One region of the Labrenzia sp. THAF35 genome, then DNA from elsewhere that is predicted to be linked to it. Evidence: predicted binding sites of a transcription regulator. Region 1 holds the regulator's gene; each other region holds the start of a gene.
The links. The regulator LexA, encoded in region 1, represses DNA repair genes until DNA is damaged. The targets are predictions, from matches to a motif close to TGTTCNNNNTGTGTTCNG.
Positions count from the first base shown of each region.

Region 2: the regulator LexA is predicted to act here: its motif matches at 3,398-3,415, upstream of parE (DNA topoisomerase IV subunit B).
Region 3: the regulator LexA is predicted to act here: its motif matches at 1,686-1,703, upstream of recA (recombinase RecA).

Region 1 is NZ_CP045380.1:4,234,859-4,240,845, forward strand. It holds gene gltX (glutamate--tRNA ligase) at 1-523, opposite strand, end outside; gene FIU93_RS19395 (ComEC/Rec2 family competence protein) at 946-3,063, shown strand; gene lexA (transcriptional repressor LexA) at 3,068-3,778, opposite strand; gene FIU93_RS19405 (hypothetical protein) at 3,900-4,703, opposite strand; gene FIU93_RS19410 (acyl-CoA synthetase) at 4,796-5,987, opposite strand, start outside.
Region 2 is NZ_CP045380.1:4,529,000-4,534,986, reverse strand. It holds gene FIU93_RS20735 (DEAD/DEAH box helicase) at 1-144, opposite strand, end outside; gene FIU93_RS20730 (sulfotransferase family 2 domain-containing protein) at 444-1,172, opposite strand; gene parE (DNA topoisomerase IV subunit B) at 1,272-3,317, opposite strand; gene FIU93_RS20720 (tetratricopeptide repeat protein) at 3,906-4,763, shown strand; gene xth (exodeoxyribonuclease III) at 5,414-5,987, opposite strand, start outside.
Region 3 is NZ_CP045380.1:3,546,159-3,552,145, forward strand. It holds gene FIU93_RS16210 (pseudouridine-5'-phosphate glycosidase) at 1-452, opposite strand, end outside; gene FIU93_RS16215 (PfkB family carbohydrate kinase) at 558-1,481, opposite strand; gene recA (recombinase RecA) at 1,821-2,891, shown strand; gene alaS (alanine--tRNA ligase) at 3,245-5,902, shown strand.

The DNA of each region.
Region 1 (5,987 bases):
GTACGAAGTCATCAAGGTCCTTGTTCGGGATCATGACGCGACCCTGAACGAGATCGTCGACCACCGTCTCGCCTTCCTGAGGGGCCTTGATGCGGATGACTGGGTCAACGCCGGCCGGGGCTTCGGAGGCGTCTCGCTCGCGCCATGTCCCGTCATAGCGGGGTGGCTTGCCCTCGGCGCGGGCTTTCTCGCGCATGGCGTCAAGCTCTTCCGGGGTGCAGTAGCAGCGATAGGCCGTGCCGTTGGCCAGCATTTCCTCGACCACTTCCTTGTGGCGCTCAACACGGGAAAACTGGGAGATCGGATCTCCGTCCCAGTCGAGCCCAAGCCAGGACAGGCCGTCAATCAATGCGTCCACCGCTTCCTGCGTGGAGCGAGCCCGGTCCGTATCTTCGATCCGCAGCAGCATCTTGCCGCCGTGATGACGCGCGAAGAGCCAGTTGAAGAGCGCGGTGCGGGCGCCGCCGATATGCAGGAACCCGGTCGGGGACGGGGCGAAGCGCGTGACGATGTTCTGTGCCATGGTGCTTTATGAAAGTCTCTGTCAGTATGACGGCGCGGAGCGCGCCGGATTGGTGGCGCGGTCTTAGCACAGGCTTTGGCGAGGCTAAATAGGGGCTCCGGCCATTTCTTGGACCAAAACGAGGAGCTGAAGTGACGTCACGGTCCGGTCCGCTCGATATTTCTGCCGGCCGGTCGCAAACGGCAACCCTTGACGTTGAGCGCGAGGATTTATCACCTGCCGTGCTCAAGCCTAAATTACGTGAGAAACGGCGTTCAAGGCTAGCGGGCGCTGGTCACACTTATTTTGCTCACAATGCGTCAGCAGATCGTCTTTGGGATTCGCAAGGGCTGTTGTGGTGTGCCTTCGCGTTTGCCGGGGGAATTGGTGTCTACGTTTGGTTGCCCGAAGAACCTTCCTGGGTTCTGTTGGGAGTTCTGGTCGTGCTGGTAAGCGCGGTTCTCTGGCGTGTGAAGCAGCGCGGCACTGTGGCGGTTTCCGTCGTTCTCTTCCTGGCATTCTTTGCCGGACTGGCAGCCTCCAGTCTTCGCACGGCATATGTTTCGGCGCCGCGCCTTGCCGAACAGATGAACGCGGATCTGGCTGGCTACATAGAAGAGATTGACAGCGGGGCAGCCGGTCACCGGATCGTACTGGCCGTATCCTCGGTCAATGGGCGTCCTGTCGAGGAGGGCGAGTTTCCCGCCAAGGTGCGCTTGCGCGTTCCGGCGGGAGGCGACATTGATGTGGGGCGCACCGTGAGCGTCAGTGCGCGGCTGTTTCCCCCCGCGGGTCCCGTCTTTCCAGGAGGATACGATTATTCCTTCCGGGCCTTCTTTCAGCAGATAGGTGCGACGGGTTTCAGTTTCGGGTCCCCCGAGGTCATCGAGACTGAGGAGGCTGGAAATGAATTTCGCCCTGCCGTTGCCGTTGCCAAGCTTCGAATAGACCTCGCGGAACGCATCAGGGCCAATCTTTCGGAAGGGCCGGAAACCGCACTGATCGTTGCTCTTCTGGTTGGAGACCGCAGCGGAATAACCGAAGAGCAGGAAGAGATTTTGCGGGCCGCCGGACTGGCTCACATTCTTGCAATTTCTGGACTGCATATGGCGCTCTTTGCCGGCGGCGCCTATGGCGCGGTCTTAGTGCTCTTTTGCTTGGTGCCGGTCCTGACGCTCAGGTGGCCAGTGCACAAGTGGGCCGCGCTTTCAGCCCTTGGTGCTGCCGTTATTTATCTGCTTCTGTCCGGTGGTGCGGTTGCGACGCAACGATCGTTCCTGATGATCGCGATTGTCTTTGTCGGAATTCTGGTGGGGCGACGCGGCCTAACCCTGCGAAGCGTAGCGTTGGCTGGCCTCGTACTCTTGCTGATTGCTCCTGAGCGGTTGTTTTTTCCCGGCTTCCAGATGTCCTTCGCTGCCGTGATCTGCCTGGTCGCCGTATATGACCTGTGGCGGCAGCGAGATCGTTCCCTGTCATCTGGTGAAAGAGTGTCCGGATGGGGCAAGGCGACTTGTCTCTACCTCGGCAAGTGGGTTGCAGGGTTGTTCGTAACCGCATTGGTCGCAGGGTTGGCGACCGGCATTATAGGAGCTCATCACTTCAGCCGCATTGCGCCCTATGGCCTTGTAGGCAACTTGCTGGGAATGCCGGTGTTTTCACTTGTTGTGATGCCTATGGGAGTACTTGCATTCGTTCTGATGCCCTTCGGCCTTGCGGCTCTCCCTCTGGCTGTCATGTCTTTCGGAGTTTCACTTCTGTTGAAGGTTGCTTCCTTTACCGCAGCCCTGGATGCCGGCGGCGGAACTTCCGGAAGGCTCGACGGGGCTGCTGCATTGCTGTTGCTATCAGCATTATTTGCCGGATTGTTGGTGCCTGGCAGAAAGCGTGTGCTCGCAGGAGTGCCTCTCGTCGCAGGAATATTGATTGTTCTCACCAGCCGGCCTCCGGATATACAGATTGCTGCAAGCGGCTCTCGAATAGCTGCCCGCGATGAAACGGGAACTTTGCGTTACGCAGCTAGGGGGAGATCGTTTGCAAGTGATCTCTGGCTGCAGTCGGAAGGAGTGAGGAATGATGCGATCTTGTCGCGCAAGATGAAATCGCCTCAAAGAAATTGCGATGACGACGGTTGTGTCATCAGGGCCTACGTCAATTCAGAGGACGCAGAACGGCTGGATGGCAGGCAATCGTTTCTTGCAATCGCGCAGCCAAAGACATTTGAAGCGTTTCAGCTGGATTGCCGATATGCCGATTTGGTCGTGACCGATCTTGTCGCTCCGGAGAGCTGCGGCGCAGCCCTCGTCCTGGATCATGGTACGCGCACCGAACGTGGTGCCGTCTCCATCTGGCTATCGCCCGGTGATTTCAGCCAGGCCGCGAATGCTACGAGCGGTGCCAGTGGACCGGGCCATCCGCCAAAGGAAAATCTGAAAATCGAGAAACTGAAGTTTGCCATCCCTGACCCACCGCGCCCTTGGCATCACCAGGGTAAGGTAACGAGAGACAGCCTGCGTCTAGCCGAGCGCGCCTCGGTGGCCGAAGCGCGCGCAGAGGAGTGACTGGTCAATACTGACGAAACAGGGCAACGAGGCGGCCCTGAACACGAACGCGGCCGGGACCGAAGATCCTGGTTTCATAAGCCGGGTTGGCTGCTTCAAGAGCGATGGAAGCGCCTTTCTTGCGCAGCCTCTTCAAGGTGGCTTCTTCATCGTCCACAAGTGCAACCACGATGTCGCCACTGTCGGCGCTGTCGGTCCGGCGGATAAGCACGGTATCACCGTCCAGAATGCCCGCCTCAATCATGGAATCACCACGAACTTCCAGCGCGTAGTGTTCCCCGCGACCAAGCAGGTCCTGCGGCACTGTGATGGAATGGCTGTGTGTTTGAATGGCCTCGATGGGCACGCCGGCTGCAATGCGGCCCATGACGGGGATTTCCGTAACACTGGACACCGGCACCGGTGCAGCTTTTTCAGGCTCCGGTTTGCCGAGTGAGCCTTCAATGACTTCAGGTGAGAAGCTGCCTCTTGGCCGTGGAGCGCCCAGGCCGGGTGCGATGGAGTCCGGAAGACGAACAACTTCCATGGCTCTGGCCCGGTTCGGCAGGCGCCGGATGAAGCCACGTTCTTCAAGCGCGGTGATCAGGCGGTGAATACCGGACTTGGAGCGCAGGTCGAGCGCATCCTTCATTTCGTCGAAAGACGGCGGCACACCGGTTTCTTTCAGTCTTTCGTGAATGAACATGAGCAGTTCGTACTGCTTGCGCGTCAGCATGTAGGCGTCCCCTGACCGAGAAAACATCTGGTACAAATCAAGAACATGGTACCTGTTCTCATTGTGTTCTGCAAGGGTAAATGTTCTCTTACTGTTCTTGGCCTCGAACAAGTTGCCGTATTCAATCCGTCTCCGATATCGGATTCAGGTCATCCTTCGATCCGGTCATGATCAGCAGTTCACAGGTGATCAAAGTCGGCGCGCCACCAGCGGTTAGAATGCCCCGATGCAGTCCACCTTCGAGATCAACGGCGCGGATTGGGACGCAAAGCTCTTGATCCGGTTTCGCGCCAGCGTTTTCAGTCAGGAGTATCTCGGAGATCAGACCTGTCATCGGCTGGGCGTCGCGAAACGCTGCTCCGGCCAGACTGCCCAGTCCATAGACTTCGTAGGAGGGTGCTTTCAGCTCTTTTGCGAGTTCTTGGATGCTGTCCGTCAGGTCGGCAAACGGAGCGAGTGTGGTGATAAGCGCATTGTAGTCGGTTATCCGTGACTGTTCGTCATCCTGTTGCACACGAAACAACGTGAATTCGGTTTCCGGATCCAGCGATGCCACGAAGGCTGCGCCTTGCAGGCCGTACCCTTTGATGGCCCCCTGATGCGCAACCTTCAGCGTATGCGGCAGTAAGTGGCCAAGGTGCTCGACTTCTTCCTCACGCCAAGAGGCGTGTACATGAGCGAACCATTCACCATCTCGTATCCCGAGAATGGCAACTGCGGACTCCAGCGTTGCGCCTTTCGAGGAGTGCGTGTCGCTGTACCAGGCTGCATGTCTGTCATCGATTGCACAGGCAGGCATTACGAAGTCGAACGCTTCGAGCGTGAGCCCGGAAAGATCGAGAACGGCGGAGCTCAGTCCTTGGTGCGTGGCGAAGCGGCCCAGCGCCTCCAGCAAGGGAGTTTGCTCTGCCAGGGAGATTTCCAATGGTTTCGCCAGACATCTGGCATGGGGGAGCCGATTGATGGCAGAAGGGCCGGGATGACGAATGTCGGACAGAGACCTGGGGGCGGGCCGTCTCACAACAGGCCTTTCTCGGTCAAATGCTCCCGCACCAGTTTCTTGGTGATCTTGCCATAGGCACTTGTCGGCATTGCGGGAATGAAGAGATAACGTGCAGGCATCTTGTAGCGGGCGATCTTGCCGTTCAGATAGTCGCTGAGTTCCTGAGGGTCGGGTGAATTGTCTGGGGCAGCCACACAAACGGCTAGGCCAACTTCGCCCCATTGCCTGTCCGGAATGCCGAGAATTGCGACCTCGGAAATATCCGGATGTGTAAGCAGCACTTCCTCGACTTCCTTCGGGTAGACGTTGGAGCCACCAGAAATGTACATGTCCGACGCTCGGCCTGTCAGGAAGAGGTAGCGCTGTTCATCCATGTGACCGATGTCTCCGGTGCGGAACCAGCCGTTCCGGAAAGACTTCTGGTTGGCGTCTTCGTCTTCCAGATAGCCAGCACAGACCGCCGAACCGATGACGCAGACTTCACCCGTTTCATTGGGGGGCAGATGATTGCCTTCCTCGTCCTGAATCGAAACCTCTATACCTGTGCGCTCCGTACCGCATGTGCCGCTGCGTGTCTCAGGTCCATCCTCCAGAAAATGATCCTGTGGCCGCAGCACGGTGATGTTTCCGGTGACCTCGCCAAGCCCGTAGTATTGAACCAGAACGTGCCCCAATTTCTGGAGTGCCAGCTTCTGGTCCTCCCTATACATGGGAGCCCCCGCATAAATGACGTGACGAAGGCTCGAGTGATCGTACTGATCAACAGAAGGGTCTTCCACCAGGCGTTTGACGATTGTGGGAACGGTGAAGAGATTGCTGACCTTGTGTTTTTCGATCAACTCGAATGCAGTCGAAGGATTGAAGCCACCTCCGGGCAGGAGAACATGTGTGGAACCAGCTGATAGCTGGGCAATCAGTTGCAACCCTGCACCGTGTGACAATGGAGCTATGACCAGCGACGCATCGCGCTCCGTCGTCCCGGGCAACAGGTCTGCCATGTAGTTGACGCAAACGAATCCGATCTGCCCGTGACTGAGTACAACCGCCTTCGGGCGGCCGGTTGAGCCTGAGGTGAAGAACAGCCAACAGGGATCGTTATAGTCCACTGCCTCGTTCTGCAGGACCTGTCCCCGGTAACGGGAGAGGAGATCCTCATAGCTTGTGCCAAAGTCGCTGGCTCCAATTGTAATGCATCCTGTCAGCTGA
Region 2 (5,987 bases), 290 kb from region 1:
TCCGGTCTGGGCAATGCCAAGGATGTCGCGGCGCTCAAGCACCTGCGGAATGGCGCCCGACTGGATTGCCGTGGGTTCCTTATAACCTGCTGCTTCAACTGCAGCGAGGACCTTCTCGCTAAGACCGAGAGTATTAAATGCCATGGAGCGCTTTGCCCGAATGTTGTGATTGTTAATCGGCGGCGCCGTGGGAACCGCCGGTGCCAATGTGCGCACACCCTACATTCATGCGCTCAGGTGTCAATGCGCTTGAGAGGTAAAATCTCAAGAAAATCGAGTAATTCCGAGTACGATTTGCCATCTCAGTTAATAGTGCAACCAAGTTGGTTCATGAAATCGGCTGGAAAATCAGTATGCGTTGCCCAAAATGCAGGCGCAAACGAAGGTATGTGTTTCCGAAAGTATCGCTTCAGCCGGTATTCGATACGTAAAATTGCGCAGCGTCAGGCAGAAAGAGCCACCGGTTTGTAGAACAGGTCGTAGTCTGACTTGTAGCGCCGCCGCAGCTGCTGAACCAGGCTGTCTTCGGTAAAGGACAGCAGCGTGTCCCTGCCGACAAAATTGTCCACGTGATACGCGACAGGAGATTTCGTGCGGAACCTGAGAGAGCTTTCCGAAAGAAAAGTTGCGAATGACTGGTCGAAATCTTCAAGCTGCAAGATCAGATCGGCCGTCAACATGCCTTTGTAGGTGAGGGCAGCTGTCTGGCTGCGAAACAGATTGTCTGCTTCCAGGTCCGAGATCGACGCAACGTGTGACACGAACTCCTGAGGTGTCATGTCCTGATTGAACTGGCGCTCTTCATAGTAGGCAGGAAGCGGATCGGCACTCAGGATGACTTTCTCATAACAGTAGGCCAACCGATGCATCGGATCCTGGACCCAGGCCGCGACTTTCATTTCGGGATGCCGCCGCTTGAGTTCGCGTGCTGTCAGTAACTCCACATTCCCATGGAAGAGCAGCCGTTCCGTGGCGGCGGTCCGAAGATCAAAACCGGAAAGGGCCTTGAGCTTGTCGGTACCGGCAAGGCAATGAAGAACCGGGCGCAGAAGTTGAAAAGCAGGTTCTGCGATACGGGCAAAGGCGATCTTGTGCTTGGGAAAAGCCAGGAAGACATGATTTCGCAAGGGGCGAAGCCGTCTGTCCAGTATCGAATACATCCGGTTTAACATGCTACGTTTCCGACCGGTCAAATAGGCAGTGCGGGCAAAAATATACGCCCGCCCAACCTCTTCAAAAAAAGATATAGATCAAAATACCTGCTGTTGCGGCTAAATATCAAGATCCTCAGCGAATTCAGCGTTGTCCTGAATGAACCGGAAGCGCGCTTCCGGCTTGTTGCCCATCAGCCGTTCAACGGTGTCGTTGGTGTCTGTTACAGCTTCTTCTTCGACGACGACCTTCAGCATGGTCCGCTTGGACGGATCCATCGTCGTTTCCTTCAACTGAGCCGGCAACATTTCACCCAAACCCTTGAAACGGCCGATTTCCACCTTGGATTTACCCTTGAAGACGGTGTCCATCAATTCGTCTTTATGGGCATCGTCGCGTGCATAGAGGGTCTTCCCCCCCTGGGTGAGACGATAGAGTGGTGGCACGGCCAGGAAGAGATGGCCGCCACGGATTAGCTCCGGCATTTCGCGGTAAAAGAAAGTAATCAAAAGTGATGCAATGTGGGCGCCGTCGACGTCTGCATCCGTCATGATGACGATCTTCTCGTACCGCAGGTCACTTTCCCGGTATTGGGAGCGCGTGCCGCAGCCAAGGGCCTGGATGAGATCGGCGAGCTGCTGGTTGGCAACGAGTTTGTCGCGGCCGGCGTTTGCAACGTTCAGGATCTTGCCGCGCAACGGCAAGACGGCCTGGTTGGAACGGTTGCGCGCCTGTTTGGCCGAGCCACCTGCCGAGTCACCCTCCACGATGAAGAGTTCGGTGCCATCGGACTGGTTTGCCGAGCAGTCGGCAAGTTTGCCCGGAAGGCGCAGCTTGCGCACGGCTGTCTTGCGGGCGACGTCTTTTTCCTGGCGACGGCGCAAGCGCTCATCCGCGCGATCGATCACCCACTCCAGAAGCTTGTTTGCCTGGTTGGGGGAGGCCGTCAGCCAATGGTCAAATGCATCTCGGACAGCCGTCTCCGCAATGCGCGTGGCTTCGTTGGTCGCCAGTTTGTCTTTGGTCTGGCCGACGAATTCGGGCTCACGGATGAAGACGGACAGCATTCCGCCGGCTGATGTCATCACATCATCGCCGGTGATGATGGATGCCTTCTTGTTGTTTGTCAGTTCGCCATATGCCTTGAGGCCGCGCAGCAGGGCATATCGAAAACCCGCTTCGTGAGTTCCGCCTTCCGGTGTCGGCACGGTGTTGCAGTAGGAACTGACAAAGCCATCGCCGGCAAACCAGCTCACTGCCCATTCCACGGATCCGTGTTTGCCGGCGTTGTCGGTGCGGCCGAAGAACACGTCGTCGACGACACGGCGTTCCTTGGTCAGTCTCTCGTTGAGAAAGTCGCGAAGACCGCCGGGGAAGTGAAACACGGCCTCGGCCGGTGTCTCGTCCTTTTCAGACAGCAATTCAGGTGCGCAGTGCCAGCGGATCTCGACACCGCCAAAGAGATAGGCCTTGGACCGTGCCATCTTCAAAAGGCGCGCCGGGACAAATTTGGCGCCTTTGCCGAAGATTTGATCGTCTGGTTTGAAGCTGACCTGGGTCCCTCGTCTGTTCTGGGTGTCGCCAACCAGCTCGAGAGGACCCTGGGCGTGACCGCGGCGGAAAATCTGGCGATAGAGCTTGCGGCTGCGTGCGACCTCTACAATCAGTTCCTCTGACAGCGCGTTGACCACGGAAATTCCGACACCGTGCAGACCGCCAGAGGTCTCATAGACCTTGCTGTCGAACTTGCCGCCCGCATGTAGCGTCGTCATGATCACTTCGAGTGCGGACTTGTCCTTGAACTTCGGGTGAGGGTCGACAGGAATACCGCGGCCGTTGTCGGTGATCGTCAGATATCCATCGTTGGAAAGCGACACGTCGATCCACGTCGCATGGCCGGCAACCGCCTCATCCATGGAGTTGTCGATCACTTCGGCAAAGAGGTGATGCAACGCCTTTTCGTCAGTGCCGCCGATATACATGCCTGGCCGGCGCCGAACCGGCTCGAGCCCTTCGAGAACCTCGATGTCGGCCGCTGAATAATCGTCGCTGACCGCGACTGGCGCAACGGGACGCGGCTTTTGCGGAGCTGGGGCGGGCTCATCTTGTGTCATTGGGGCAGAGACCGCCGCGTTGCCTGCAAACAGATCGTCTTTTGCGCTCATTCCGTATCGCCTGATGGGTCTTGGGTCACAGTTTCTACAAACTCAGCGCTGTTACCTACACCGAATCATGTCTCAGTTTGAAGGACAAAGATAGAACGGCAAAGGTAATTGGCCAAAAGCCCCCGTTTTCAACAGCCCTGGGCCCAAAAATCCGATCTGGAAACACATCATCAACCCGCCTGTGATGAAATAAGGGTCTTGAATGAGAGAGGGGCGGTCACAATATGTGCTAATTCCGCAACAGTTACTGACAGAGTCATTTGCAGGGCCCCGGTTTACCGCCGTTGCCCCTGTTCGGCCATGTTTGCCCGTCACCCGTTACGCTAATGTCTGGGACGACCAGATCGGGATCAACTCCTGAAGTGGTTCACAGTCCGGACAAAAGTGTCAGGAAATGGTCTTATTTCGGCGTCGTATGGCCCAACTTAAGACGAAATGATCGGCCAATTTAGGCCACTCCGAAACAGTGGGTCCCGCAGGCATATGCTTTTGGGACCAAAGAGACAGCAAATGCGCTTGGCGCGGACAAATAACAAGAAAGTCCGTCGGGGATCTGTTTCGTTGCCGACGGATAATAGTGTGACTGGGATGCCTAAGAACAGCACAAAGCTTCAACGCATGGGAAGAGCCGGAACCGTGCTCGGTGCGTTGATCCTGATCGGCCTGACAGGGCCCGTGGCCGCCTTTGACGGTCAGCCGGCGCCTGCACGGGCGATCGGTCCGAACGATCTTTCCCCGTCTGAAGCACTGCGGGCCGGTGCCCGCCAATATTATTCCGGCGACAAGGCCGCTGCACTTGGGTCGCTGCAGTATGCCGCCGAAAACGGTCAGCCCATGGCCGCCTGGAAGCTGGGCGAAATGTATGCCTCCGGCGACGGCGTCAAGGAAGACGACCTCAAGGCGTTCGAATATTACAGTCAGATCGTTCGTGAGCACGGGGAAGATCGCCCCGATGCACCGGATGCTCCCTTCGTCTCAAGCGCCTTCGTTGCGCTCGGTTCCTACTATCTGAACGGCATCGACGGCGCTGTGCCCAAGAATGAATCACGTGCCCGTCAGATCTTCACGCATGCCGCGTCCTATTTCGGCGATGCCGATGCCCAGTATGAACTTGGCCGCATGTACCAGGAAAACAACAGCCGCATGGCCGTTCGTTGGTACAATCTTGCCGCGCTCAAGGGACATGTGGGTGCCCAGGCACGCCTTGGTGAAACGCTCTATGCACTCGGTACGTCGGACAAGAAAAAAGCTCGCGGCCTGATGTGGATGACCGTTGCCCGGGAACAGGCCAAGGGGACGGATGCCAGCTGGATTCATTCCATGCACGAGCAGTATTTCGCGGTTTCGCCCGAGCCTGTCAGGCAGATGGCCAGATCAATGGCTGACGGATGGTTGAAGCAAAATCGCCCGGACGTGCTCACCGCACAGCAGTTGCCCGCACAATAACCTCAAGCTCATAGAGACCGATCTGAACACCAGGTGCGTGTGATCGGCTGCAATGGCTTTCGCACAGCCAAGTCATGTCTTGCTCCGGTTCGAAGCTGGAAAGTGCCAGGGCTGCAGAAAATCCGCTTTATCTTATGATTGGACTTCAACCGAAGGATGAGCCGGTGTCGTCGGACGCTTGGTCGTGAATTTATCGATCGCAGGGCTTTGAATTTGGGTCAGTGGGCAAGGCGCGTTGCTGATCTGCCAGGACGTGTTGTTCAGCACCATTTCACATGTCGCCATTCGCAGCCCGGATGGGCTCTTCAGGCAGATAGATTCACCTACGCCGTATTTCTCGCCCTGGTATCGGCAGGTACACGAGACGTCTTGCGCCCGAGCCGCGCTGCCTGACCCAAGAACCAGACCGAAAATCAGTCCGGAAAACAACCATGCGGTGACAGTAAAGACCGAACGACCGGCAATCGAAGTCGTTACCGGTATGTCCTTTCCGCATGTCGCCGTCGCGGATGTTGGTCGGCTGAGCGTCATCCCATGATGGAAAAAAGCTTACCATGACGTCAGCCGACTGCAAGCCCGGTTTCCGGGCACGCACCGCGCTTCACGCCTGCATCAGCAATGGAGCTGGATTTCTGGAGGCGGTTTCAGTCTCAAGCAGCCAGCTTCACCCAAACTGGCACATGATCCGACGGCTTTTCCCAGCCGCGCACATGCTTGTCGATACCGCAGCCTGAGAACCGGTCTGTGGCCTGCGGAGACATCAGAATATGATCGATCCGAATGCCGTTGTTTTTTTGCCAGGCACCTGCCTGATAGTCCCAGAACGTGAATGTTTCCGGCGCTTCGCTGCAGGACCGGACTGCTTCGGTCAAGCCGAGGTGGGTGAGGGCACGGAAGCGTTGCCGGCTCTCAGGCTGAAAGAGAGCGTCTTCCAGCCAGTTCTGCGGGTTCTTGGCATCCACGGGATCGGGGATCACATTGTAGTCTCCCAGCAGCAGGAATGGCGTTTCCTCTGAAAGACGCATTTGAGCATGCGCAATCAAGCGGTCCATCCACTCGAGCTTGTACGGAAATTTTTCTGTTCCCAGCGGATTGCCGTTGGGAAGGTAGAGGCAACCGATTCGAACCTGGCCGCTATCCGTCGACAGACTGCCTTCAATATAACGGGCCTGTTCGTCCGCGTCGTTTCCGGGCAAGCCGCGCTGAATATCAGTCAGCGGCGTC
Region 3 (5,987 bases), 690 kb from region 1:
TCGGCGGAAATGTCGAAGCTTTCTTCCGCACCCTTGTGAACGCCGCCGATGCCGCCCGTGGCAAAGACCTTCAGACCAGCGGCATGCGCCGCCATCATCGTGGCGGCGACGGTTGTCGCGCCGTAGCGTCCGGTGGCAAGTGCGAAGGTCAGGTCGGCACGTGAACACTTCATCACGTCCTTGGCCTGTGCCAGGCGGTCGAGATCCTCATCGGAAAGGCCCACCATGATCTTGCCGTCCATCAGCGCGATGGTGGCCGGAACGGCGCCTTCCGCGCGAATGTCGGCTTCCACCTCACGGGCGGTCTCAACGTTCTTCGGAAAAGGCATGCCATGAGTGATGATGGTCGATTCCAGCGCAACGACCGGCTTGCCGTTCGCAAGTACCTCGCGCACTTCATCGCTGTAAACGATCAGATCCCTGATGGCGGAGGGCGTTGTCGGAGTGGTCACGGCGTGTGCCTTTCTGTTTTCGTCCGGCAGCTCGGGCCGGGTCAATTCTGCGGGTCTTATAGGCGCAAGGCGGAGCAGCGCCAAGATTGGAATTTGTCCATATGGTCAAAAGTTGGCGAGGGCGTCCCAGGAGAGCTCTTCCGCGAGGGCGCCGGTGCTGCGCAGGGTCAGGGCTGCAGCTGCAAGGCCTATAGGGACTGCTTGCTTCAGGCCATAGCCTCTGGCGAGCGCCGCGACCGTTCCGGCGCTTAATGCATCGCCTGCTCCGGTGACATCGACGATCTCTGTTTGAAGCGGTGCGAACCGGTGAAGTTTCCCGCTTTCGAGCACCAGCACATCAGATGCTGCGCTGGTCAGGACAAAACTCTTGAGACCGGTCTGCGACAAGGCCACCGCCAGGTCTTGAGAAGACGTGCCGCGGGAAAGCCCGGTAAGCGTGACCGCTTCGCCGCGGTTCAGCATCAGGCAATCCAGTTTGTCGAGAACCCCACGCAGCCGGACTGCCTTGGCATCCGAAACGGCATTGGCAACAAGACGCCCGGGCAAGGCACGCCCCGTCAACCGGACCAGCATTGCAGCGGGCAGGTTTGCATCCAGAAACCAGATCGTATCGTCCGTCGCGTTTGCTGCAAGATCGGCAACGATACCGTCGAAGAGATCCTCCGGAGCTTCGGACAAAACACGGTCGTCAACGCAGGCGGCTGCAAGATCACCTGCCGGATTATGCAGTGCGAGGTACTGGCCCGTTGCGAAACCTCTCCGGGCCTTCACATGCAACTCGAGCCCCTCCTGGCTGAGCTGGCGGGAAAGCATGTCTGCAGCGCCGTCTTCTCCAACCGCTCCCACAAGGCGTGTTCCAACCCCGAGCCGAACCAGCGCACGGGCAATGTTCGTGGCAACGCCGCCCGGCTTTGCGTTCAGCCTCGATGGAGTCGAGGTCTCGGGGCGGATCGGCTCGCTGGCATGGGCGATCGTATCGTAATGGATCGCACCGATTGCGATAACGGGGGAGGAGATGGCTGAAGTCACGTTCTGGACTGTCTCATGAAAAGCCGGCATCAGAACAGAAGCGTTCGATGCGCCGGTACTGGCAATCGTTGAAGAGGCGGGCTAGCAGATTAAGGCCGGGGCGGCAACTGGCGGCAGGCAAGCGACGGTGATTCTGCCCGATCGCGGAATCACGGGATGTTCCGATCAATAGATTACGCTAGGTAAGTTTTAAAATCGATAAGTGAGAACATATTGGAAACAAACAGCCATTTTCATTTTAATACCAATCGGTTTTGCCGACTTGTCAAATGAGAACAAAATGTGTACAAAGGCTCTCATTGAAACGGCGCGTCCATCGTGGAATAAGGAGCGTAAGCCATGTCGCAAAGTACACTTCGTCTCGTAGAAAGCAGCCAGATGGATAAGACAAAAGCGCTGGACGCAGCGCTCAGCCAAATCGAACGCGCCTTCGGCAAAGGCTCCATCATGAAGATGGGTCAGGGCCAGGTGGTTGAGGTGCAAGCCGTCTCGACCGGGTCGCTCGGACTTGATATCGCGCTCGGGATCGGCGGTCTGCCGCGCGGCCGTATCGTCGAGATCTACGGGCCGGAGTCTTCGGGTAAAACCACGCTTGCCCTGCATGCGGTTGCCGAAGCCCAGAAGACCGGTGGTATCTGCGCCTTTGTCGATGCGGAGCACGCGCTGGATCCGATCTATGCGCGCAAGCTTGGCGTCGATATTGACAATCTGCTGATCTCCCAGCCGGACGCCGGTGAACAGGCGCTGGAAATTGCCGACACGCTGGTGCGCTCCGGCGCCATCGATGTTCTGGTCATCGACTCGGTCGCCGCGCTGACGCCGAAGGCTGAACTCGAAGGCGAGATGGGCGACAGCCTGCCGGGCATGCAGGCCCGTCTGATGAGCCAGGCTCTTCGCAAACTGACCGCGTCGATTTCCAAGTCGAAGTGCATGGTGATCTTCATCAACCAGATCCGCATGAAGATCGGCGTCATGTTCGGTTCTCCGGAAACCACGACCGGCGGTAACGCGCTCAAGTTCTATGCTTCTGTCCGCCTCGATATCCGCCGTATCGGTGCGATCAAGGACCGGGACGAAGTCGTCGGCAACCAGACCCGCGTGAAAGTCGTCAAGAACAAGCTTGCGCCTCCTTTCCGTCAGGTGGAATTCGACATCGTCTATGGTGAAGGTGTCTCCAAGACCGGCGAACTCATCGACCTTGGCGTCAAGGGCAACATCGTTGAAAAGTCGGGTGCCTGGTTCTCCTACAACAGCCAGCGTCTTGGCCAGGGCCGGGAAAACGCCAAGCAGTTTCTGAAGGATAATCCGGAAATTGCCGATGAAATCGAACTGGCGATCCGCCAGAACGCCGGCCTGATCGCCGATGCGATCATTGATCCGGACGCTGCATCGGAAGAAGCAGAGGACTGATCCTCAGCTTCCGGTCTCCGTCTGCAAGAGCTCCGGACGTTTGTCCGGTCTTCCAAGGGCCTCCTTCCGCACTCCGGAAGGGGGCCTTTTGCTTTTCGGGACCCGCAACGGAGCGAAATTGGAAGAGGTCAGATCCCGTTGGAGCGGTTGTCCTGCGCATGAGGGCAGCCTTCATTCCGGAAATCGCCTGTTTCCCGGCAGCTTTCCGTTGGGTCGGGTCCGTGCAACCGCTGGACAGGGTTGGAGGTGAAAGTTAAAAGGCTGTTCCGGCGCGGATCGGCAACCCAGATCCAGCGCCTTCAAGATTTTCAACAGGCCCTCATGTGCGGGGCTGTGACCGATGCGAGATCCGAATGACCGGCGTAAATGAAATCCGCTCTGCCTTTCTGGACTATTTCAAGACAAACGGCCACGAAGTGGTCGAGTCCGGACCGCTGGTGCCGCGTAACGATCCGACGCTGATGTTTGCGAACGCGGGCATGAACCAGTTCAAGAACGTGTTCACCGGCCTGGAAAAGCGCGACTATTCCCGTGCGGTCACGGCGCAGAAATGCGTTCGCGCCGGCGGCAAGCATAACGACCTGGACAACGTCGGTTACACCGCACGCCACCACACCTTCTTCGAGATGCTGGGTAACTTCTCCTTTGGTGACTATTTCAAGGACCAGGCGATCGAACTGGCCTGGAACCTCGTCAACAAGGAATTCGGCCTGCCGAAGGACAAGCTGCTGGTAACCGTCTTTGCCGAAGACGATCAGGCGTTCGATCTTTGGAAGAAGATCGCAGGTCTCAGCGAAGACCGGATCATCCGCATCGCGACGTCAGACAACTTCTGGTCCATGGGCGATACCGGCCCGTGCGGCCCCTGTTCTGAAATCTTCTACGACCATGGCGACCACATCTGGGGCGGCCCTCCGGGCTCTGCGGAAGAAGATGGCGACCGGTTCATCGAGATCTGGAACCTCGTCTTCATGCAGTACGAACAGACGCCGGAAAAGCGTCTCGACCTGCCGCGTCCGTCCATCGACACCGGCATGGGCATCGAGCGTATCGCCGCTGTCATGCAGGGCGTTCACAACAACTACGACATCGACCTCTTCAAGGCGCTGATCGCGGCGTCCGTCAACGCCACGGGTGTGGAAGCAGAAGGCGACGCCACCGGCAGCCACCGTGTGATTGCCGACCATCTGCGGTCCACGAGCTTCCTGATTGCCGATGGTGTGCTTCCGTCCAACGAAGGCCGCGGTTATGTACTGCGCCGGATCATGCGCCGCGGCATGCGCCACGCCCATCTTCTTGGGGCGAGCGAACCGCTGATGCACAAGCTGGTTCCGGCGCTGGTGCGTGAAATGGGCCGTGCCTATCCGGAGCTGAGCCGCGCTGAAGATCTGATCACCGAAACGCTGAAGCTGGAAGAAACGCGTTTCCGCAAGACGCTGGAGCGTGGCCTCGGCCTGCTCGACACCGCAACCGAAGGCTTTGAGGCTGGGGGGCGTCTGGATGGGGAAACCGCGTTCAAGCTCTATGATACCTACGGCTTCCCGCTGGATCTGACCCAGGACGCGCTCAGAACGCGCGACATTTCCGTTGATACGGATGGCTTCGATGCTGCAATGGAGCGCCAGAAAGCGGAAGCCCGTGCGGCCTGGTCTGGGTCAGGCAGCGCTGCGACGGAAGCAGTCTGGTTCGCACTGAAGGAAAAGCACGGTGCCACGGACTTCCTCGGCTATGAGACCGAGACGGCCGAAGGCGTCGTTGCCGGTCTTGCTGCTGACGACAAGGAAGTTGCCAAACTTTCCGCAGGTGAAAGCGGTTTCGTGGTTCTCAACCAGACGCCGTTTTACGGCGAAAGCGGCGGCCAGGTGGGCGACACCGGCTGGATGCTGGCCAATGGCGTCAAGGTTGCCGTGACCAATACGCAGAAGAAGGCCGAAGGGCTCTTCGTTCATTCGGTCACCGTGGAAGAAGGCGAGCTGGTTCCGGGCCTTGCCCTGGAGCTGAAGGTCGACCATTCCCGCCGCAAGTCGATCCGGTCCAACCACTCAGCTACGCACCTTGTGCATGAGGCCTTGCGCGAGGTCCTTGGCAATCACGTCGCTCAGAAGGGCTCGCTGGTAACGCCGGAGCGCCTGCGGTTCGACTTCTCGCATCCCAAGCCGGTGAGCGATGAGGAGCTGGCAACGGTCGAGAGCTTTGCCAACGAGATCGTGCTTCAGAACGCGCCTGTCGACACCCGCCTGATGGCAGTCGATGATGCTATCGAAGCTGGCGCCATGGCTCTGTTCGGCGAAAAATATGGTGATGAGGTTCGCGTCGTTTCCATGGGGACCGCTCTCCATGGCCCCAAGCAGGGCAAGCCTTATTCGCTTGAACTGTGCGGCGGTACACATGTGAAGCGTACCGGTGATATCGGTCTGGTGACACTGGTTTCCGAAGGTGCGGTTGCTGCCGGTGTTCGCCGGATCGAGGCGCTGACCGGCGCAGAAGCCCGTGAATATCTGGATGCCCAGGACAAGCGCATGCGCGAACTGGCCAGCCTGCTGAAAATCAGCGCCGATGATGTTCCGGCTCGCGTGGCCCAGCTGGTTGAAGATCGCAAGAAGCTGGAGCGCGAACTGGCGGACGCCAAGAAGAAGCTCGCCATGGGCGGTGGAGCGGAAGGCGGCACGCCGGTTAAGGACGCCGGCGCGTTCAAGCTGATGGCGCGTATCGTCGAGGGGATCAACCCGAAGGATCTGAAAGGCATGGCCGACGAGGCCAAAACCCAGCTCGGGTCCGGCGTGGTCGTTCTGATCAGCGTTGCCGAAGACGACAAGGCTGCCATTGTGACTGCCGTCACGCAGGATCTGACCGACAAGGTCAGCGCCGTGGATCTGGTGCGGATCGGTTCGGAAGCGCTCGGCGGCCGCGGTGGTGGCGGTCGGCCTGATATGGCGCAGGCCGGTGGACCGGATGGGTCCAAGGCCGACGCAGCCGTTGCCGCAATCGAGGCGCACCTCACGGGGCTTTGATGGTCCTTCCGGCAATCAAAATTGAAAAGGGCGGTCCCATCAGGGCCGCCCTTGTTCGTTTAAGGCGCTCGGTCACTTCTCGGGG